Regions from separate parts of the Neobacillus sp. Fa239 genome, predicted to be linked through region 1. Evidence: riboswitches for the same ligand, from Rfam matches in the RefSeq annotation. Region 1 holds a riboswitch; each other region holds the start of a gene.
What was found. Region 1 has a riboswitch for S-adenosylmethionine ahead of metK (methionine adenosyltransferase). Riboswitches for the same ligand answer to the same signal wherever they lie in the genome.
Positions count from the first base shown of each region.

Region 1 (5,754 bases):
TTCTCTTGGAAAAAGAAGGATACAGACTTTATCCGATTGATATTCCCATTGATGTTCGAAAAACGATTGAAAGCGATTCAAACGGAACAGCTGTGATCAAGAAAGTGGAATGGCAGAATCGAACAACGGTTATAACTTATCAATTAATTTCATTGAATTCGACAAATTAAAAAAGAAGGCTGACCCAAAAAGGGTCAGCCATTTTGTTTCTATTATGCAATCGGTCCGCCATTTTCGATGATTTCTTGCGGAACGGTGGTGAATTTTTTAAAGTTTTCACGGAATTTTGCCGCTAATTCTTTTGCTTTTACTTCATAGGCTTGTGAATTTTCCCAAGTTTTTTGCGGCTGAAGAACTTCATCAGGAACACCCGCAATATGAAGAGGGATATTTAATCCAAAAATAGAGTCTTGAACCGTTTCGACATGATTCAATTCCCCTTCAAGTGCAGCTTCCACCATGGCTCTTGTATAGGACAGCTTCATTCTGTTCCCAACGCCATATTCACCGCCGGTCCAGCCGGTATTAACGAGAAATACATTTGCTCCATGTTCAAGTATTTTTTTGCCGAGCATTTCCGCATACCGAGTGGCACGAAGCGGAAGGAATGGCGCACCAAAACATGTTGAGAATGTTGCTTCCGGTGCGGTTACTCCGCGTTCTGTACCGGCCAGCTTGGAAGTATAGCCGCTTAAGAAGTGATACATGGCTTGTTCCTTTGTCAGTTTAGAGATTGGCGGCAATACGCCAAAGGCATCTGCAGTCAAGAATACGATCGTGTTAGGATGACCGGCAATGCTTGGAAGAATGATATTATCAATCGCTTGGATTGGATATGCTGCTCTTGTATTTTCCGTTAATGTCCCATCATCGTAATCAGCGACCCTTGATTCAGGATTGATGGTCACATTCTCTAATACTGTACCAAAGCGAATGGCGTCAAAAATCTGCGGTTCCTTTTCCCTCGTTAGGTTAATGCATTTCGCGTAACAGCCACCCTCGATATTAAAGACACCGTTAGCCGACCAGCCATGTTCATCATCGCCAATGAGACGGCGGGTAGGATCGGCTGATAGAGTCGTTTTTCCTGTTCCGGATAGCCCAAAGAAAAGGGCCACATCGCCTTCTTGCCCTACATTGGCTGAACAATGCATCGATAAAATATTATTTTCAGGAAGCAAATAGTTCATGACAGAGAAAATAGATTTTTTCATTTCTCCTGCATACTCTGTACCGCCAATTAAAACAGTACGCTGTTCAAAAGAGATGATAATAAAAGTTTCGGAGTTTGTCCCGTCAACAGCTGGGTTCGCTTTAAAGTCAGGCACAGAAATAACCGTAAACCCTGGATCATGGGATAACATCTCTTCCTCATTCGGACGAATAAATAATTGATGGACAAACAAATTATGCCAGGCATATTCATTTATTACTTGAATCGGAAGCTGAGTCTTTTTATCAGCACCAGCAAACCCTTTAAAAACAAAAATCTCATTTTTATCTTTTAAATAGTCTAGAACTTTATGATAAAGGTTTGTAAAAGCTTCTTCGGAAATGGACTGATTGTTTCCCCAGTCGATTTTATCTTTAGTGGATTCCTCAACAACAATAAATTTGTCTTTTGGTGAACGTCCTGTATATTTTCCTGTGGAAACCCGGATGGCACCGGTTGAGGATAAGGTCCCCTCATTGCGGAGTAAAATTTTTTCAACAAGTTGAGGTACGGATAACTGGGTCTGGACATGGCTTTCACTCAGTAATTGTTTTAACCCGTTTGGAATATGAACTGAATTCATTTTAAGAATCCTTCCTTTTTTAAGTTTTTTAAATGATCTCTTCTTGGTAAAAAGTATAACACATTTATTTTAATAGTCTATACTAATTAATAAAATAATTGACTTCAATACCACAATTATAAAATTAGGCAAAATTAATGATAATTTACATAGGATTATGCTTCTTTTATATGAAACAATGCGAATTTAGTATGAGTGATTGGGCAATTTTTAATTAAGATTCTTTTCAAAAAAATTATTGACATTGTTCGACAGCGTGGGGTAAGATTGAAAATTGAACGGATACTCTCTTATCCCGAGCTGGTGGAGGGACAGGCCCTATGAAACCCAGCAACCTGCAACAACGAAAATGATCAACAACGGAATTGCTTTATTATTCCATCACATTTTCCGAGCAAAGGTGCTAAACCTGAAGCAAGGCTTGACCTTGGACGATAAGAGTGAAAGGCGCGCAAATCTTTTGCTTTCAACCTTTCCTCATAATGGAAAGGTTTTTTGTATTTTGTGCAGTTAATTCGCTAATCATTTATTTCCATTGTGAAAATACACTAGGGATTGTTTTTCATAAAAACCCCCTATTAACTTCATACTACTAAGGGAATGAGTTCCGTATCATATTATTTCATTTTTAGGAGGAATTCAGATGTCAACAAAACGTCGTTTGTTTACTTCTGAATCAGTAACTGAAGGTCATCCTGACAAGATTTGTGACCAAATTTCTGATTCGATTTTAGATGCGATTTTAGCCAAGGATGCGAATGCCCGTGTTGCGGCAGAAACTTCCGTAACCACTGGTTTAGTCCTTGTAGCAGGGGAAATCACAACTTCTACTTATGTGGATATTCCAAAAATTGTCCGTGAAACGATAAAAGAGATCGGATACAATCGTGCTAAATACGGCTTTGATTCTGAGACTTGTGCTGTATTAACCTCTATTGACGAACAATCAGCTGACATTGCGATGGGTGTTGATCAGGCACTTGAAGCTCGTGAAGGTCAAATGTCTGATGAACAAATTGAAGCAATTGGTGCAGGGGACCAAGGTCTAATGTTTGGTTTTGCTTGTAATGAAACAAAAGAGCTTATGCCTCTTCCAATTTCTCTTGCACATAAGCTTGCCCGTCGTTTAACAGAGGTTCGTAAAGAAGAGATTCTTCCTTATCTGCGTCCAGATGGTAAAACCCAAGTAACGGTTGAGTATGATGAAAATGATAAACCTGTACGGATTGACACCATCGTAATCTCTACTCAGCACCATCCTGAAATTGCCTTGGAGCAAATTCAACGCAATCTAAAGGAATATGTTATTAATCCGGTAGTTCCAAGTGAACTAATCGATGAAAACACAAAATATTTCATTAACCCAACAGGCCGTTTCGTTATTGGCGGACCACAAGGGGATGCCGGCTTAACAGGACGTAAGATCATCGTTGATACGTATGGCGGATATGCTCGTCATGGCGGCGGTGCATTCTCTGGTAAGGATCCTACAAAAGTTGACCGTTCTGCGGCATATGCAGCCCGCTACGTTGCAAAAAATATTGTTGCAGCCGGACTTGCAGAAAAGTGTGAAGTACAGCTGGCTTATGCAATCGGTGTCGCTAGACCGGTTTCCATTTCGGTTGATACATTTGGTACAGGGAAAGTAAGTGAAGAGGTATTGGTGGATTTAGTAAGTGAAAACTTTGACCTGCGTCCAGCGGGTATCATCAATATGCTGAACCTTCGCCGCCCAATTTACAAACAAACGGCTGCATATGGTCATTTTGGCCGTATTGATGTTGACCTTCCTTGGGAGCGTACAGATAAAGCAGACAAGTTACGTGAACAAGCTTCTAATCGATAATATAGCAGGGAGTTGCATTTTTTCATGCAGCTCCCTTTTTATTTGACTAAGGATTCTAAAACAGGTGAAAACTGGATAATATCTTAATTATATTGGAATTCCAGATTGGGAGTGTTGGGTAATCATGTGTGGTTTTATTGGCTGCGTTCATGAACAAACGCAAAGCTACCGGGAAAATCAAAAACATCTATTTAAAAATATGAACGATATCATTACCCATCGTGGCCCGGATGATGATGGATTTTATTATGACGAGCATATTCAATTCGGGTTTCGCCGCTTAAGTATTATTGATATTGAGTCCGGACATCAGCCGCTTACCTATGAAAATGAGCGATATTGGATTATTTTTAATGGTGAGGTATATAACTATGTGGAATTGCGAGAAGAGCTTTTAAAAGAAGGACTGCAGTTTGCAACCCATTCTGATACGGAAGTGATCGTAGCTCTTTACAGCCATTTTAAAGAGAGGGCCGTTGAAAAGCTCCGCGGGATGTTCTCGTTTGTCATTTGGGATAAACAGGAGCAACACCTTTTTGGGGCAAGAGATCCCTTCGGCATAAAACCATTTTTTTATTTTGAAGATGATGACAGAACCTTTTTTGCCTCGGAGAAAAAAAGCATCCTGCTAGCACTTCAAAATGATGTGCTAAATTTCCAGGCCTTGCAGCACTATTTTACCTATCAATTTGTGCCGGAGCCCAATACCTTATCCGCCGGAATCAATAAACTTGAGCCCGGGCACTATTTTACAAAAAAAATTGGTTCTCCTATGAAAATCAAGCAATATTGGAAAGCCCGATTTGCACCCGTAAAAGGATCCGAATCAGATTTTGTGAGTGAGATTAAAAGGGTCTTAATGGATTCAGTGAAAATCCATATGCGCAGTGACGTACCTGTTGGCTCCTTTCTTTCAGGCGGTATTGATTCTTCAATCATTGTTTCAATCGCGAAAGAGTTTCATCCATCCATAAAAACATTTTCGGTAGGGTTTGACCGGAATGGATACAGTGAAATTGATGTGGCGAAGGAAACGGCTGAAAAGCTTGGGGTAGAAAATATCAGCTATTGTATCACCCCGGAAGAATACATGAAGGAGCTCCCGAAAATCATCTGGCATATGGATGATCCCTTAGCAGACCCGGCCTGTGTTCCACTGTATTTTGTTGCTCGAGAGGCGAGGAAACACGTGACGGTTGTTCTCTCAGGTGAAGGAGCGGATGAACTGTTTGGCGGCTACAATATTTATCGGGAACCGCAATCGTTGGAAGTATTTAATAAGGTGCCCGGTGCTGTAAAACAATTTCTGTATTGGACGGCAGGAATGCTGCCAGATGGTGTAAAAGGAAAAAACTTTATTATGCGCGGCGTGACCCCAATGGAGAAGCGGTATATTGGAAATGCGAAAATGTTTTCAGAAGAAGAAAAACAGGGATTACTCACTGTTTATCAGGAAGGTCTGAAATATACTGACATCACAAAACCCTTTTATGAGGAATCTCGAGAGTATGACCCTGTGAATCGGATGCAATATATTGATATCCACACTTGGCTGCGAGGTGATATTCTCCTTAAAGCCGACCGAATGACAATGGCTCATTCACTTGAATTACGGGTTCCCTTTCTCGACAAGTCGGTGTTTGAGACGGCTTCAAGAATCCCTGCAAGTCTCAAAACAGCGAATGGAACGACAAAGTATATCCTTAGGAAAGCGGTAGAAGGGATTGTTCCAGATCATGTCCTTAACAGAAAAAAACTCGGGTTCCCTGTCCCCATCCGTCATTGGCTGAAGGAGGAAATGAATGACTGGGCAAAAAAAATAATCCGTGAAAGCAATACGGATTATTTAATCAATAAAAAATATTTATTAAATCTCCTGGAGGACCATTGCCGAGGAAAGGCCGATTACAGCCGGAAAATTTGGACAGGGCTTATGTTCATTATATGGCATCAAGTTTTTGTCGAAGAAAAGTATGCCTTTCAGCGTCAATTTGCAGGTATTCCTCTAACCACGAAAAACTAAGGGAAACACAATCTCCCTTAGTTTTTATTCATTTTTTTGCAGTGATTTATAAAATTGTGCTTTTTCTGCATATTCCCTTGAGATTCTTT
Region 1 is NZ_AP041611.1:4,445,910-4,451,663, reverse strand. It holds gene ACZ5XR_RS22020 (DUF2584 domain-containing protein) at 1-170, shown strand, start outside; gene pckA (phosphoenolpyruvate carboxykinase (ATP)) at 213-1,796, opposite strand; SAM riboswitch class I at 2,084-2,237, shown strand; gene metK (methionine adenosyltransferase) at 2,440-3,642, shown strand; gene asnB (asparagine synthase (glutamine-hydrolyzing)) at 3,767-5,665, shown strand; gene ACZ5XR_RS22000 (gamma carbonic anhydrase) at 5,690-5,754, opposite strand, start outside.

Region 2 (5,754 bases), 190 kb from region 1:
AAAGAAATGGCTGGATGATCATCATCTTTCCTACAAAGAAATACATATTGCTGATAATCCCCCTTCAAAGCTTGAGCTGGAGGATTATTATCAAAAAAGCGGTTTAGAATTAAAGAAATTCTTTAATACCAGTGGCCTAAAATATCGGGAATTAGGTATTAAGGACAGATTAAAATCTGCAACTGAAGCCGAGCTGCTTGATTTATTGGCTTCAGACGGGATGTTAATCAAAAGACCAATTTTAACGGATGGGAATAAAGTTACGGTTGGTTTTAAAGAAGAAGAGTATGAAAAAACGTGGTTGTAAGCGTTTTAATGCGTGCTTTTCCGATTATTAAACAGGGAAATCGATTTTTTTATCGATGATAGATTTAAGAATAATTTATGGAGGGATTTTCGTAATGAGCACACCAAAGGACTTACGTTATTCAGAAGAGCATGAGTGGGTAAAGGTTGAAGGGGAAAAAGTACGTGTTGGGATTACTCATTTTGCACAGCACGAACTAGGAGATATCGTATTCGTTGAACTTCCTGAAGTGGGCGATGAAGTAACTGCTGATGAAGCATTTGGCAGCGTGGAATCCGTTAAAACAGTTTCTGAACTTTATGCACCTGTAAGTGGTAAGGTGGTTGAAATAAACGAAGATTTAAGTGACAACCCTGAATTTGTTAACGAATCTCCATATGAGAAAGCATGGATGATTGTTATTGAATTATCTAATAACAGCGAATTAGATAAGTTAATGTCTGCTGAACAATATGAAGAAATGATTAATGAAGATTAATCAATGGACGGGAAGCGCCTTTTTAGAAGGTGCTTTTCTTTTTTTTACCATTATTTCAATCAAAAGATAAGGGTAAGCTAAAATAATTAATTATTTTTGGACGAACATTCATAAATGGGATACACACGTTATATGTATAAGTAGAATATGTTAACATTAAACCAACAACTCCATTATAAGGTGATTAATTATGAGTGACTCGTATGTTGACAAGGTTCTAATTGTGGAAGGAAAATCAGACAAAAAAAAGGTAAAAAGTATTGTGAAGGAACCGGTTGAAATTATTTGTACAAATGGAACGATCAGTATAACCAAATTAGATGAACTGATTGATTTTCTTGAAGACAAAGATGTTTATATTCTGGTGGATGCCGATGAAGCAGGTGAAAAGCTGCGCAAACAATTTAAAAGGGAATTTCCTCATGCGGAACATATCTATATTGACCGGATGTATCGTGAAGTAGCCACCGCCCCTGAACATCATCTTGCCACTGTATTGCTTGGGGCAAATATTGACGTTCATACCCAGTATTTAGAGAATTGCTGAGCGAATTGTTATGAAGGAATGGAACAGAGAAGAATACTCTTCATTCATGGAAAATCAATCATCCGGCCTTGTTTACTTTTATACGCCATTATGCGGTACCTGTCAGGTTGCTTCGAGAATGCTTCAAATTATTGAGGAAATGGTCCAAGTCCCAATGGGGAAAATGAATATCAATTTCTACCCAGAGCTCGCCAAGGCACACGCGGTTGAAAGTGTTCCGTGCCTATTGTTCATTCAAAATGGAATGGTGGCAGAGGTATTGTATGCTTTCCATTCAGTTCCTTACTTACTAGAAAAAATAAAATATTATTTTAACTAAAAAAACAGATGCGAAACATCTGTTTTTTTTGTCGAGCGATTATTAAAGGAATTCCTGGTGTTATACGGAATATAGATAGTATTGCCTATAGACCGGAGTGATGAGAAATGATTGATTCTATTCGTTGTTTTCTTCTTAAAACAAAAGAACATCGACATGTCCTTCAATTAATAAAAGAAACGGATTCTATCATGATTAGCTTCATCTCAAACAACGAAAGCATCACATTGTCCTTAAAAAATGGCGAAATCACATTGCTTCACGATTCAGAGGAAATGTTCAATAGATATGAAATTTATGGTGATTTCTCAGCCATTGAGCAGCTCCTTACCGGCAAGGAACGATTAAGAAACTTGGTCAAAAGAGAGAAATTGTCGATAGTGGCACCGTTTAGAAGGATCCTCATGCTGGAGTCGCTTTTTTATTTAACAAAAGGGACCGACGTTGCTTCAGCCTAAAAAATACCAGAATAATTTTTCAGAAAATGAGAAAATTCCGTTGACACTCATTTTTTTCCGTGGTACGATTGCTTTCGTGATAAAAAATTGCTTAAGTCATTTAACGTGTTAATTGAATATAGTTGTTGAAAAGCTCTTATCAAGAGAGGTGGAGGGATGTGCCCGATGAAGCCCGGCAACCGTCAATGTTTATTGAAATGGTGCCAATTCACACAAAGCATTTGCTTTGGGAGATGGGAGAAAGGTTCTATTTATAATGCCTTTCTGCCTGTGCAGAAAGGCATTTTTATTTTTCTAAAATAGAATGTTTTAATAAAAATTTCAAACCCTATATTTAAGGAACACTGTGTAAATGGATTTGACGGATAAAAGAAGGTGATTCAATGATTTCGATTAAAAATGTCCGAAAGGTTTTTCCATCGAAGCAGGGGCAGTTAAAAGCAGTAGATGATGTCAACCTGGAAATAAACGAAGGAGAAATTTTCGGTGTAATTGGCTACAGCGGAGCTGGGAAAAGTACGTTAATTCGTATGCTGAATGGTCTGGAACTTCCTTCTGAGGGATCTATTACCGTGGCTGGCCGAGTTATTTCACAAATCAAAGGCAGTGATCTTAGGAAAGCTCGCCAAGAAATCAGCATGATTTTCCAACATTTTAATCTGCTATGGTCAAGGACAGTGAGTGAAAATATTGCTTTCCCATTAGAAATAGCGGGTGTCAAAGGACCGGAAAGAGCTAAAAGAGTAAATGAACTGATTAAACTAGTTGGTTTAGAGGGAAGAGAAAATGCTTATCCATCGCAGCTAAGTGGCGGACAAAAGCAAAGAGTCGGCATAGCAAGAGCGCTGGCGAATAGCCCGAAGGTGTTACTATGCGATGAAGCAACCTCAGCACTAGATCCGCAAACGACAGATTCAATTTTGGATTTGCTCGTTGATATTAATAAAAGATTAGGTTTAACGATTGTGTTAATCACCCATGAAATGCATGTTATCCGTAAAATCTGCCATCGGGTCGCAGTCATGGAAAACGGGAAAATTGTTGAGCTTGGTCACGTGCTGGACGTATTTAAGAACCCAAAAGCTCCAATAACCAAAAGATTTGTTCAGCAGGTTACTGAGCCCGAAGAAACGAAAGAAACAGCCGAGCATCTTCTTGAGAGGTATCATTCGGGTCAAATCGTTCAGTTGACCTTTATCGGGGAGGCGACCGAACAGCCGGTGATCACTAATCTAATCCGAGCGAATGATGTGACGGTTAATATCCTGCAAGGGAAAATATCGCAAACCCAAAGTGGTTCATATGGTACCCTGTTCATTCATCTCGATGGCAGACGGGAAGCAGTCGATAAAGCCATTGACTTTATTCGCACGCAGAATGTTGGCGTGGAGGTGGTAACAAATGAACAGTAATTATTTTCCGAATGTCGATTGGCAGGCAATGTGGGAGGCAACAGTCCAAACGCTTTATATGACTGCGGTTTCGGTACTGGCAACCTTTATTTTAGGAATCTTGCTTGGGTTAATTCTATTCCTGACATCTTCAGGGAATATGTGGCAAAATAAGCCGATTAACGTGGTCATTAGTGCAATAGTGAATGTCTTTCGGTCCATCCCGTTCATTATCTTAATTGTCTTATTAATTCCTTTTACAAACCTATTATTTAAGACAATGATTGGTGAAACCGCAGCATTACCAGCACTGATTATTGGGGCAGCTCCGTTCTATGCCAGAATGGTTGAAATCGGTCTTAGAGAAATTGATAAAGGCGTTATTGAAGCGGCAAAGTCAATGGGTGCCACAACGGGCACAATCATTTGGAAAGTGCTGTTGCCGGAATCGATGCCGGCGCTTGTTTCAGGTATTACCGTTACCGCCATTGCTCTTGTCAGCTATACAGCCATGGCCGGAGTCATTGGTGCAGGAGGTCTTGGGAATCTTGCCTACCTGCAAGGTTTTGAACAAAACCAAAATGATGTCACTTTTGTGGCAACGATTATTATTTTGATTATCGTGTTTGTGATTCAGTTTATTGGTGATGCATTTACAAAAAAATTAGATAAAAGATAAAAGGTGAGGTCAACATGAAAAAATGGATTAGTTTAGTATTAGCGTTATCATTAGCCCTTGTATTAGCAGCATGCGGAACATCCAGCAACAATTCTTCAAGCAGCAGCGATAAAGGGTTAACAAAATTAGTGGTAGGAGCTTCAAGTGTTCCCCATGCTGAAATTTTACGTCAAGCACAACCTATTTTGAAAAAAGATGGAATTGACTTAGTCATTAAAACATTTCAGGATTATATTTTACCGAACAAAGCATTGCAGTCAAAGCAGCTTGATGCAAACTACTTCCAACACATTCCTTATTTAAATGCCCAAAATAAGCAATTTGGTTATGGCTTTGTTAATGCTGGCGGGATTCACATTGAACCGATTGGTGTTTACTCGAAAAAATATAAAAAATTAAGTGATCTTCCTGATGGCGCACATCTAATCATGAGCAACTCAGTTGCCGATCATGGCCGTCTGCTATCTTTACTTGAAGCACAAGGCTTAATTAAATTAAAACCAGGTATTGATAAAACAACTGCAACGATCAAAGATGTGGTATCCAATCCAAAACATTTAATTTTTGATGCAAAATATGAAGCAGCCTTATTGCCAAAAATTTATCAAAATGGTGAAGGCGATGCCGTATTAATTAACTCCAACTATGCGATTGGCGCAGGATTAAATCCGCTTAAGGATTCCATTGCGATTGAAGGTAAAAACTCGCCATATGTAAATATCATTGCGGTACGTAAGGGTGACGAAAACAAACCGGCTATCAAAAAACTGGTAGAGGTTCTTCATTCTAAAACGATTCAAGACTTTATTCTTAAAAAATACAAAGGGGCCGTTGTCCCAGTATCACAATAATATATATAAGAAGAAATACAGAAAAGTCGGTGATTGATTCACTGGCTTTTCTTATTTGGCCATAGGACTATATACATGAAATAATTTACAACGGTAAAAATAGATAAGTATTAAACCTGAAATTGAGATAGCAAATTATAAAAAAATAGGGTATGATTTTATCCGAGTGTGTTTGTCTGCATTAATATAAACCCCTCAGAAATGCTGCCTAATTTGGCAAATTTCACATTGTTTGGAAATTCATTCTCAATTAGTAGCCGATCAGTGAAAATGATTTCTTGTTATTACTGTTTAGGAGTTGCTAACACATTTCATTTGTTATAAGATTGTAATGAGAATAGAATGAGAATAGAATTCTAGACCCAATGGTTAACTTGATACAAAACTTTCTTTGCGGAGGTATAAATATGGCTGGATCAACTTTACAGATCAAAGATCTACATGTAGCAATTGATGGGAAAGAAATTTTAAAAGGTGTAAACCTTGAAATAAAAGGTGGAGAATTCCACGCAATCATGGGACCGAATGGTACTGGTAAATCTACTTTATCATCTGCGATCATGGGTCATCCTAAATATGAAGTAACAAGCGGTAACATTTTATTAGACGGACAGAATGTCTTGGAAATGGAAGTAGATGAGCGTGCGCGTGCAGGCCTGTTCCTTGCGATGCAGTATCCAAGCGAAATTAACGGCGTAACCAATGCCGACTTTTTACGTTCGGC
Region 2 is NZ_AP041611.1:4,638,906-4,644,659, reverse strand. It holds gene ACZ5XR_RS23105 (arsenate reductase family protein) at 1-307, shown strand, start outside; gene gcvH (glycine cleavage system protein GcvH) at 402-785, shown strand; gene ACZ5XR_RS23095 (toprim domain-containing protein) at 976-1,332, shown strand; gene ACZ5XR_RS23090 (thioredoxin family protein) at 1,343-1,651, shown strand; gene ACZ5XR_RS23085 (hypothetical protein) at 1,759-2,109, shown strand; SAM riboswitch class I at 2,243-2,349, shown strand; gene ACZ5XR_RS23080 (methionine ABC transporter ATP-binding protein) at 2,493-3,521, shown strand; gene ACZ5XR_RS23075 (methionine ABC transporter permease) at 3,511-4,179, shown strand; gene ACZ5XR_RS23070 (MetQ/NlpA family ABC transporter substrate-binding protein) at 4,194-5,030, shown strand; gene sufC (Fe-S cluster assembly ATPase SufC) at 5,438-5,754, shown strand, end outside.
Region 2: it holds a riboswitch for S-adenosylmethionine, as region 1 does, so the genes downstream of both, ACZ5XR_RS23080 (methionine ABC transporter ATP-binding protein) here and metK (methionine adenosyltransferase) in region 1, are expected to answer to the same signal.

Region 3 (5,754 bases), 2.5 Mb from region 1:
GGCCAAAGAATTTTGATTCGATCCCCTGAAAAATCAGACTCATTACAATAGATTCCATCAAATGGACCGTAATTGTTTAAAATGGGATACACAAAAAAATCAATTCCACCGCTTACAATGTAAAGCGGAATTCCTTCACTTCTCGCAAAATCTACAAATTCTTTAAAACCAGGACGAATCTTTGCATTTTCAATCGCAAAAGCGGTTATTTCTTCCTTCCATTTAGTTGGAATGAGGGAAAATAATCTTCCTACTCCTTCACTAATCGAAAGTTCTCTGGCTAAAATTTGATCTTTGATGGTTTCCCAACCTTCAGGAGCGAATTTTTTCATGAGAGCTATGATGTTATCACTTTCCGTAACCGTACCGTCAAAGTCGCAATAAATCACCGGATTGGTCATTTTGCTGTTACCTCGGCATTTCCCCACAATTTAAGGGCTATGTCCAGCTCAGAGTATTGTTCTGCGCCAGCAGCAAGAGTTCGGCCTAAAAGAATAGATTCGATTGCTTGTCGGAAGGCAAGACCTCCCCCACGTGCACCTGCCGGGTGTCCATGTACTCCTCCTCCGGCATTGATCACAGAATTAATTCCAAAATCTCGAATCAATAATGGCACTAATCCAGGATGAATCCCAGCGGACGGTACAGGAAATGTCTGTTTAAAACAATCTTCTACAGTTAATTCTTCCGCTATAGATAGTGCTGAAGATTTTTCTAAAGCCACGGTCCCGTATGGGGATGGAAATAACGACAAATCAGCCCCTGCGTAGCGAACAAGTTTTCCAAGTAATAAGCCATGGGAAACCCCGTATTCTGAAGAGGATGTCAATGCTCCGCTAAAGGCCGGGTGGGCCATTATAGGCAGGGCGATTCCATCATCCTCCCGTAATTCCTGCAGACAATCCAGTCCATAAGAGAATACATTGAACAATAATAAATCAGCTCCAAGCTCTGCGGCTTTCCTTGCTTGTTCCTTTAGCTTGGAGGTTCTTCCAGTAAGGTTTACAGCATACAAGGTCCGATGCCCTGTCTCGTCATATACCTCTTTTAAAACCTTTTTCCCTTCAACTATTCTTTTTTCAAATGGTGTCAGCTCGTTTTCAAAAAGGATTTCATCATCCTTAACAATGTCCACACCGCCAAGGGCTTGCTGTTTTAACTGTTCTGTTAAAAATGTAAGATCTTTTCCGAGCACTCCTTTAAAAATACTCATTAACAAAGGTCTATCAAAAACACCAAGTTTGCTGCGGATGCCATTAATGCCAAATCGCGGCCCAGGAAACTGTGCCTTTAAGAAATCATCAAATTGTAAATCCACTAACTTAATTTTGCCGTCTAGTGACAGTTTTCCAAAAACAGTCGTGAGGATAGCCGGCAAATCGTTTGAAAAATTGACCGTCGGATAGGCAATCCGAATCAGTGATTGATCTTCCTTCACTTCAAGCCCTTCAATCGAAACGACCCTGCCCTTGTGTTTTCTCAATTGGTTTTGTTCCAATTCAGGTAAATTCGTCCACGAGCCTACTGTTAAGCCTAATGCAATTTCTTCAGCTTTTTTTCCTGGATTTTTTTCATTATGTAGTAAATATGAGGCAATAATTTCACTCAAATTTGATCTCCCTTTCCCTTAAAACATAAAAAACCTCTTCAAAAAGAAGAGGTTAGTAACGATAACTAACATCTTCTCATCTATCAGCTTTTCGCTGCAAGAATTAGCACCGTGCTTAAAACTAGTTTAAGTCGGTTGCCGGGCTTCATCGGGCTGGTCCCTCCGCCTGCTCTTGATAAGAAAACGATTCGTATTTATTCACATTAAAATGTTGTTAACTATTTTGCATTATCCCAAGAAATGAATATTCTGTCAAGTCAAATTATTAAAAATTTCTAATAAACTTATTCTTCTCACTGCTTCTCCAAGACGTTCCTCTGAAGTTAACAGCCCTACCCTAACATAGCCCTCACCGTATTCCCCAAACCCAATTCCGGGTGCGACCATGATATGCGCCTTTTCAAGGAGTAAATCAGCAAATTGTTCTGATGTAAGACCGTCCGGTACTTTCAGCCATGCAAAAAATGAGCCTTTTGGCGCCGTCACCTTCCATCCGATCGAATGAAGGCCATCGATTAGAATATTTCTTCTTCTCTCGTAAAGTTGATTTAGTTCCCTTACACATTCCTGGGAACCATTTAACGCTTCCGCTGCGGCCTCTTGAACGGCTCCGAACAAACTGACATATAAATGGTCCTGTAATAATTCGATGGCTGAAATTACACTGCTGTTTCCGACAGCAAAGCCTACACGCCAGCCCGCCATATTATAAGTTTTAGACAGTGTATAAATTTCAATGCCCACTTCTTTTGCTCCTTCAACCTGTAAAAAGCTTAGCGGGCGTTGACCATCGAAACCAATGGCTCCATATGCAAAATCATGTACAACACAAATATTGTTCTTTTTCGCGACGTTTATGGTGTTAACAAAAAATTCCTTCGTAGCTATTGCTCCTGTAGGATTATTTGGATAATTGAGGAACATTAATTTTGCCTTAGCCAAGTCTTCTTCTGAAAGCTCATTGTAATCGGGTAAAAAATCGTTTTGTTCTTTTAGCGGCATTGTAACCATTGCTGCCTTTGCAAGTGCGACACCCGACCAGTAATCCGGATATCCTGGATCCGGAACAAGGATTGTCTCGCCAGGATTTAAGAGACATTGAGGAATCTCGACTAAGCCCGCTTTTCCCCCAAACAAAATCGCGACTTCCTTATCCGGATTAATCGTCACCCCATATTCCCTTTGATAAAAATCGGCTGCAGCCTGCTTTAAATAACGAAAGCCTTGGAATGGGGGATATTTATGATTCAGAGGGTTTTCAGCCGCTTCCTGAAGTTTTTTCACAATATGAATGGGTGTGGGCTGATCGGGATTTCCCTGCCCTAAATTAATCACATCATGGCCTGCTTCAATAAACTGCCCCACTTTTTTGACAAGAGCGGCAAAAAATTGCTTTGGAAGATTGTTTAATAAATCGGATGGTGGAAAAAGGTTCATTTATTTCACCTGCTCATCATTTTAAAGTTGAAATTCTAGTGACAAATGATATAACTTTTATATCAGCTTGTAAAGTAAAAATTCTGAAATTCATATTAGGGGGAAGTTTCATGAACTTGAAAATTGCTTGCCTGCAAATGGATATTGCATTTGGTGAACCTGCTAAAAACTATCAATCGGCTGAAAAATTAATAGAAAAAGCGATGTCAGAAAAACCGGACATTATAGTCCTTCCGGAATTATGGACCACCGGGTATGACTTGACCCGACTTGAGAACATTGCTGATCCAGATGCGCTTCAAACAATTGAATTTCTCGTCAAAGCAGCAAAAAAATATCATGTTCATTTTGTCGGGGGCTCTGTGGCTGATCAAGGTGAAAATGGAGTGAATAATACACTTTTAATTATCAACAATAACGGTGAACTGATCCATCAATATAGGAAATTGCATTTATTTAAGCTTATGGATGAACATCTTTATCTTAATGCTGGAACAGAAAAGGGGTTGTTTCAACTGGATCACCACCAGTTTGCTGGGGTCATCTGTTATGACATCCGTTTTCCGGAATGGATTCGTGCTCATACAGCCTTTGGAGCGCAAGCCTTATTTGTCGTAGCAGAATGGCCTGCTCCAAGGCTATCACATTGGCGTGCTTTATTAATTGCCAGAGCCATTGAAAATCAATGCTTTGTTATCGCATGTAACCGCTCAGGCAGCGATCCTGCCAACCAGTTTGCTGGTCATTCCATGATCATCGACCCATGGGGGGAGGTTTTGGCCGAGGCAGAAGAAAATGAAGAAATTTTAATGGCTGAAATTAACCTGGAACTTGTGAAAGAAATCCGTAAACAGATTCCGATTTTTGAGGATAGGAAACCAGAATTTTATAAATAATATTCAAAATATATTGACACTTCCAATCTGAAACTGATATTATTTTTAGCAAATTGAAAAAATTAGGGGAACTCAATATGAGCATACTTAATCAAGAAACCTACGAGCGTCTAACTGAAGCTACTGCCTCTGAACTTGGACGAGCATTAAATATATTTGCCGATGATGCAGACATTATCTGCCAGGAAATTGGTGATGGAAATCTTAATCTAGTCTTTCATCTAGTGGATGCGCACCATGGGAAGAGTATTATTATCAAACAGGCCCTTCCATACGCAAAAGTTGTAGGGGAAAGCTGGCCGCTTACGATTAAAAGGGCAAAAATTGAAGCGGATGCGTTAAAAATATTCAGGGCAATTGTACCGGATTATGTACCAGAAGTTTATTTTACAAATGATTTTTTAGCGGTAACGGTAATGGAAGACCTCTCACATCTATCCATTGCAAGGACAGGCTTTATAAATGGTGAGACTTATCCGCTCATTTCTAATCATATTGGAGAATATCTGGCGAGGACATTATTTTATACATCCGATTACGCATTAAGCCCAACATTAAAAAAAGAACAGGTTCGACAGTTTATCAATCCCGAGCTTTGTAAAATTACCGAGGATCTAATTTTCACTGATCCCTATTTTAACGCGGAAACCAATGAATTTGAGGAGGAGCTGCGCGTTGATGTCGAATCACTTTGGAACGATGATGACCTAAAGGTTCATGTCGCGATATTAAAGAAAAGCTTTTTAACCGAGGCTGAAGTTCTCCTTCATGGAGACCTGCATACTGGCAGTGTTTTTGCAGATGATTCTGAAACAAAAGTAATTGACCCGGAATTTGCTTTCTATGGACCTGCAGGTTTCGATATCGGTCAAGTATTTGCGAATCTCCTTTTTCAGGCCATCACAAATGAAAATCACCGTGGTCTTTTTATTAACCATGTGGAAACAGTTTGGAATGTCTTTGAAGCAGAATATTCCCGTTTATGGGAAACAGAAAATAAAGAGGAGCTTTCAAAATCCAGTCCATTCCTATCTTACGTGTTAAATAAATATTTTGAGGATGCACTTGGCTTTGCCGGGTGTGAGTTAATCCGAAGAACGATTGGGCTTGCACATGTAGCCGATTTGGATCAAATAAGCGATACACAAGCAAGACTGGTGGCAAAACGTAAAACATTGGAACTGGGAAGGATCCTTATCAAAAAACGAAAAGAGCTAAACGCTCTTGACCTTTTCATTAGCACTGTTAAAGAAACCATAAATAATGAGGCTGTTTAAAACAGCCTCTTATTTCATTTAATTAGGAAAAACACTTCTGCCAAGAAGTGTTTTTCCTAATTAATCATTTATTATTTATTGGTACGGAAATATGGAAAGTAGCCCCTTTTCCGACTTCACTATCGATTTGTATATTCCCTTTATGCTCTTCGATGATTTTATAACTGACCATAAGTCCCAGGCCGGTACCTCTTTCTTTGGTCGTATAAAAAGGTTCACCAAGTTTTTTTAATTTTTCTTTTGATATTCCCATTCCCTCATCCTGAATGGATATCCGAATTTGATGATTTTCTGTCATCTTAATGGAAATCGAAATAGTACCACCATGTGGCATCACTTCAATAGCATTTTTTATGATATTAATAAAAACCTTTTTCATTTGATTCGGCTCACAAAAAATGAGCGGCAGGTCATCCTCATAATCGGTAGTAAATTGAACATTGTGCAGGACCGCCTGAGCGTTTAGAAGTTCAACCGTTTCCATCATAATCGTAATAATATTCTTCTCTTGGAATCTGATTGCTTGTGGTTTGGC
Region 3 is NZ_AP041611.1:1,230,684-1,236,437, reverse strand. It holds gene ACZ5XR_RS05875 (2-hydroxy-3-keto-5-methylthiopentenyl-1-phosphate phosphatase) at 1-401, opposite strand, end outside; gene mtnW (2,3-diketo-5-methylthiopentyl-1-phosphate enolase) at 398-1,609, opposite strand; SAM riboswitch class I at 1,683-1,791, opposite strand; gene ACZ5XR_RS05865 (aminotransferase class I/II-fold pyridoxal phosphate-dependent enzyme) at 1,862-3,046, opposite strand; gene ACZ5XR_RS05860 (carbon-nitrogen family hydrolase) at 3,028-3,942, shown strand; gene mtnK (S-methyl-5-thioribose kinase) at 4,020-5,219, shown strand; gene ACZ5XR_RS05850 (PAS domain-containing sensor histidine kinase) at 5,284-5,754, opposite strand, start outside.
Region 3: it holds a riboswitch for S-adenosylmethionine, as region 1 does, so the genes downstream of both, mtnW (2,3-diketo-5-methylthiopentyl-1-phosphate enolase) here and metK (methionine adenosyltransferase) in region 1, are expected to answer to the same signal.

Region 4 (5,754 bases), 110 kb from region 1:
GTCAGGTGCTCTTTCAATTCTAGGTTTTTCATCGAGACTTTTAATGGCTGCCTCAATCTCTTGAACATTTAAAAATTCTAAAACTCTTTCATCTTTCCTTAGCATTTCAATTTCATTTCTAAATGAATTCCAGTGCGGCACCATTCGATGAACCCAGTCAGCACCTTGTACCCCTCGTATTCGTTGATTTAATCTAACCTTATCAGGCAAATAATTTTTAGTTGCCCGTCTAATCAGTGCTCGGTCTAAACCATTTTGCACGTACTGCTCCTCTGGTACAGATAAACAATATTTAATCACCCTCATATCATTGGTCGGGTCACGACTCCATAATGGATAGCGTAGTGACAATTTTGCAGAAAGAGAGTTCCCTGCATTCCATTGGAAAACATCACTAAAATGTCTCTTTCTCTCATTAAAAAGATCTGAATTATTAAACCACCCGGTTTCACCAATTCCCTTTTTTTTAAGTCTATCAAATACACCTGTTCTCTCTGCAAATTCAATATTTATAAGCTTAGGAAGCTTATAACCTTTATAATTAGGATTTATACGATCAATAATAGGAAAAGCTGTTCTTGCGATAATGGGCAACCTGCCAAGTCTAGGTCCACCAACTTTTCGACAATATTGATCCAGTTCTTTATAAAGATGAATCCAGTTTAATTTCTTTAAAAGTAGAGAATAATAATCCATTGCATAACCCCATGAAATAGAAAAATTCCCTCTATCTCCATTAAGTAACACACCCATTCCTTCTTCATAAGCTTTTTCAAACATCCCTTTTATCCAGAAAGAGTTTTCAAAAAATTTATAGGGTGTTTCTAATAATTCTAGAAAACTATCAATTTCGGAATACGAGTCTTTTCCTTCAAAATCTAAATAGTGATCTTCAATTCCTCCAACGTGTTGTACTGTGGCTTTAATATATGGCCTTTCATCTGCCAACAAATACCTAGGTGTAAAATCTTTAAAATCATTTGGAGGGATATAACTGAAAGTGTGTAATGTTTTGTGTTCTTTTTTTAGTGCTTTAGCTGCGAAACTAACAACAGTTCCAGAGTCCAATCCTCCACTTAATTGGGATCCCACTTTACGATAAGTCCTCAACCTTGACGTAACAGCTCTATGAAATACTTCCTGAAAAGCTTCAATATAATCTTCATCTGACTTTAATTTCAACCTTACCCCTTGAGTCATAGTACAATACCTAGTTAAATTAATATTGCCTTTCTTAACTGTAAAGCTATGGGACGGAGGAATCTGATCAATATTTTTATAAGGAGTTTTTGAGGCATCAACTGCGTCAATCATTCCGCCAATTACCAGATATTCTGCAAGCCACTTTTCATTTAATTCTTTTTTTATATTAGGAAAAGATAATAGTGGATATATGACTGTACAAAACGCAAAATATTGTTGATTGCGATAAAAGTATAGTGTCCTAGCTCCAGAAAAGTCCCTAGCACCAAAAAGTTTCTGTTCTCTCTCGTCCCAAATCACAAAAGCAAAATCTCCAACTAAATACTTTGGAGCATCCTCACCCCATTTATCATAGGAAAGTAGAATAAGCTCACTGTCAGTTATTAATTTTTGTTTGGATTTCTTAATTTGTAGCTTTTCAAATAATTCTTCCCTATTATCAATAATTGCGTCTGCTGTTATGGCCAACTTTCTTTCCTGATCAAAATACGGAAGCTTTTCTCCAATGGATTCCGGGGTAATCCACTGGGCATGGCAGCCAAGAAAGACTTTGTCACTATGCCATGTTTGAACATCATCTGCAGGGAATTTCTCCAATTCCTTCATCGTTCGCATCCCATGTTCAAGATTTATAGGTTCATCGTTTAAATGATAAATTCCAGCAATAGCGCTCATCTTTTCCTCCTGCCAAACTTTACAAGCCTGTATGTATATTTCTACATGCTTTATGCTATAAATTTCATCTTGAAATTATAATTATAACTTTATTAATAGGTTCTTTAAATAGAACACCAAATGCACAATTACCCATAGAATTATAATAATAAATTAATCTCTCTTGATTTTCAGATAAATGAACGAGTAGATATTACTAAACTTATCGCTTTGTTTATCATTAGGTTCTTTATTAAGAACAATCCGTATATCAAAATTATCATCTCTTTTATTTGGTGTCAACTAGTTTATTGGAAATAAATTAGTTTATTTTTTCTGACCGGAAATTCTTATTTTTAAAAAAACAAATTGACACCCCACGCAATTTGTAGTAAATTTTATAAATAATCTAAATATTTATTTCTTATCAAGAGAGGTTGAGGGAATGGCCCTTTGACGCCTCAGCAACCTTCAATGGCTTGTTCATTGAAAAGGTGCTAAGTCCTGCAAATTATTAATTAATTTGCAAGATAAGAAGAATGACGAACCAGTCACACTGACAAAAGTCTTCTTCTTATAGAAGGCTTTTTTATTATATTGTCCCTTTAACGGATTACTGCGATGAATCAACAAGACATAAGACTATGGAGAATTAATAAAAAAGTAATTTTTTAGATACCTAGGAGGAGTGATTAGAAATGTACAAAATTGAAACGAAGCTTGCTCAGATTGGAAATCGCAGTGAAACCGTAACAGGAACGGTGAATCCTCCTGTTTATTTTTCTACAGCTTACCGCCACGAAGGAATCGGGCAATCAACAGGGTTTGATTATTCACGGACAGGAAATCCAACACGACAGCTTCTTGAAAAGACGATTGCTGATTTGGAAGACGGGGATCAAGGTTTTGCCTGCAGTTCGGGAATGGCAGCTATCCTTACAATTCTTTCTTTATTTCAATCAGGGGATGAATGGCTAGTTAGTGAAGATTTATACGGTGGAACGTACCGATTATTGGAGCAAGGCTACAAAAAATGGGGATTGGCATGTCAATATGTGAATACATGTTGTCCTAGTGAGATTGAAAGTAAGATTTCCCCTAAAACGAAGGCCATCTTTCTTGAAACTCCTACGAATCCCCTCATGCAGCAATCGGATATTGTCGAGGTTTCGAAAATCGCCAAGAAACACGGATTATTGCTGATTGTTGACAATACTTTCTATACTCCTGTTCTGCAGCAACCGATCAAGCTTGGTGCTGATATTGTCATCCACAGTGCGACCAAATATTTGGGTGGCCATAATGATGTACTTGCAGGCCTCATTGTTGCTAAAGGAAAAGATCTATGTGAAGCGCTCGCCTTCCATCATAACGGAGCAGGTGCCGTTCTCAGTCCATTTGACTCCTGGCTGTTAATGCGTGGTATGAAAACATTATCACTTAGAATGAAACAGCATGAAAAAAATGCTAAGCAAGTAGCAGAATTCCTTTCAAAGCATGAAGGCGTCACTGATGTTTTATACCCCGGAAAAGGGGGAATGCTTTCCTTCCGTTTAAAAGAGGAAACATGGGTCAATCCATTTTTGCAAGGACTCTCATTGATTTCGTTTGCTGAAAGCCTTGGTGGGACTGAAAGCTTTATCACTTACCCTGCCACGCAAACACATGCAGATATTCCGGAAGAGGTTCGAATTGCAGCAGGAGTTTGCAATCGCTTATTGCGTTTTTCTGTAGGAATAGAGGATGCTGAAGACCTTATTAACGACTTGGAGCTAGCATTTGCCAATATTAAAGAAGGAGTGAGAGTTTAATGGAAAACGAAGCATATTGTTTTGAAACGAGGCTCCTTCATAATCGGCATAAAATTGATGCAGTTACGGGTGCTGTCAGTGTGCCGATCCAGCACGCATCCACCTTTCATCAATTTGATATTGATCAGTTTGGCAAATATGACTATAGTCGTAGTTTGAACCCGACGCGGGAAGCATTGGAAGAGGTGATTGCTGAACTTGAAGGCGGAACAAGAGGATTTGCCTTTTCATCGGGAATGGCAGCGATCTCAACAGCGTTCCTGCTGCTTTCAGCTGGCGACCATATCGTGATTACCGAGGATGTGTACGGCGGTACATTCCGAATGGTAACACAAGTATTAACCCGTTACGGAATTGAACATACCTTTGTGGATATGACTGATATACATCAAGTAAAGCAGGCAATTCAGCCGAATACGAAAGCTTTTTATGTGGAAACACCTTCAAATCCCTTATTAAAAGTGACCGATATCCAAGCGATTTCTGAATTGGCAAAAGAAGTGAACGCCTTAACCTTTGTTGATAATACATTTTTAACACCTGCTTTACAAAGACCTCTGGAGCTTGGTGCGGATGTTGTGCTTCACAGTGCCACAAAATTTTTATCAGGACATAGCGATGTTGTCGCAGGTCTTGCCGTTGTAAAAGATGAAAGTTTAGCAGCACGGCTTGGCTTCTTACAAAATTCCTTTGGTGCCGTTCTTGGTGTTCAGGACGCCTGGCTGGTTCTTAGGGGGATAAAAACCCTTCATGTCCGGTTGGAGCAATCGCAAAAGGCCGCTGTCCAAATAGCAGAATTTCTAAATTCGCATCCACTGATCAAACGGGTCTATTTCCCTGCCCTTGAAAGCCATCCGCAGCATGATTTGCAAAAACAGCAGGCTGCCGGTCCTGGGGCCGTTTTATCCTTTGAATTAGAGGATGAAGAAGCACTTCGATCCTTTGTCGAGAATGTCCAAATCCCTGTATTTGCGGTTAGCCTTGGTGCGGTGGAATCCATTTTATCCTACCCGGCCAAGATGTCGCATGCTGCGATGCCGCAGGCAGAACGGGAAAAACGCGGGATTACCAACAGCTTGATCCGCTTATCAGTCGGTCTTGAAAATCCTGATGATCTGATTAAAGATTTTTCGTGGGCATTACAGCAGGTGAAAGAATTGGTACCACTTAGAGGAGAGTCATCATGAGTTTTTTAGAAAAATTAGAAAATCAAATTTTAATCGCCGATGGAGCGATGGGGACCCTTCTTTACTCGTACGGCACTGATTGCTGTTTCGAAGAATTGAATCTTTCGGAGCCAATGCAAATCCAAAATATCCATAAAGCGTATATCGAGGCTGGTGCTGATGTTATCCAGACCAATACGTATGCAGCCAATTATTTAAAACTGCAGCGCTACGGCCTCGAGGATTCGGTCAAGGAAATTAACAGTGCCGCTGTCCGCAATGCCAAATTGGCCGCCCAATCAAATGCCTATGTAATAGGAACAATCGGCGGCAACCGCGGTATTAAACCAAGCACTGTTACTATAGAAGAAATTAAGCGGAGCTTTCGTGAACAATTGTACTGCCTCTTGCTTGAAGGCGTGGATGGCTTGTTGCTTGAAACCTTTTATGATTTGGAGGAACTGGAAACGGTTCTAACCATCGCAAGGAAGGAAACAAAGCTGCCGATTATTGCCCAAGTATCTCTGCAAGAGCCGGGAATTTTACAGAACCAAACACCAGTAAATGATGCTTTAAAAAGATTGGAAAGTCTTGGCGCTGATGTCATTGGACTTAATTGCCGACTCGGTCCGCATCATATGTTGTTAACCTTTGAGCAGATTGAACTTCCAAAGCATGCTTTTCTTTCTGCTTATCCAAATGCCAGCCTTCCAACCTATACAGACGGAAAATTTCATTATGAGGGGGATGCGGAGTATTTTCGGAAATCCGCTATAGCCTTCCGCAATGAAGGTGTCCGCTTGCTTGGCGGATGCTGCGGTACGACACCGGAACATATTCGGGCATTTGCTACAGAATTAAAGAATACTGTTCCTATTACCGAAAAAGTCGTAAAATTAAAACAACGGAAGATTATTGTC
Region 4 is NZ_AP041611.1:4,555,904-4,561,657, forward strand. It holds gene ACZ5XR_RS22615 (lasso peptide isopeptide bond-forming cyclase) at 1-1,878, opposite strand, end outside; SAM riboswitch class I at 2,279-2,394, shown strand; gene ACZ5XR_RS22620 (methionine biosynthesis PLP-dependent protein) at 2,556-3,668, shown strand; gene metC (cystathionine beta-lyase) at 3,668-4,855, shown strand; gene ACZ5XR_RS22630 (bifunctional homocysteine S-methyltransferase/methylenetetrahydrofolate reductase) at 4,852-5,754, shown strand, end outside.
Region 4: it holds a riboswitch for S-adenosylmethionine, as region 1 does, so the genes downstream of both, ACZ5XR_RS22620 (methionine biosynthesis PLP-dependent protein) here and metK (methionine adenosyltransferase) in region 1, are expected to answer to the same signal.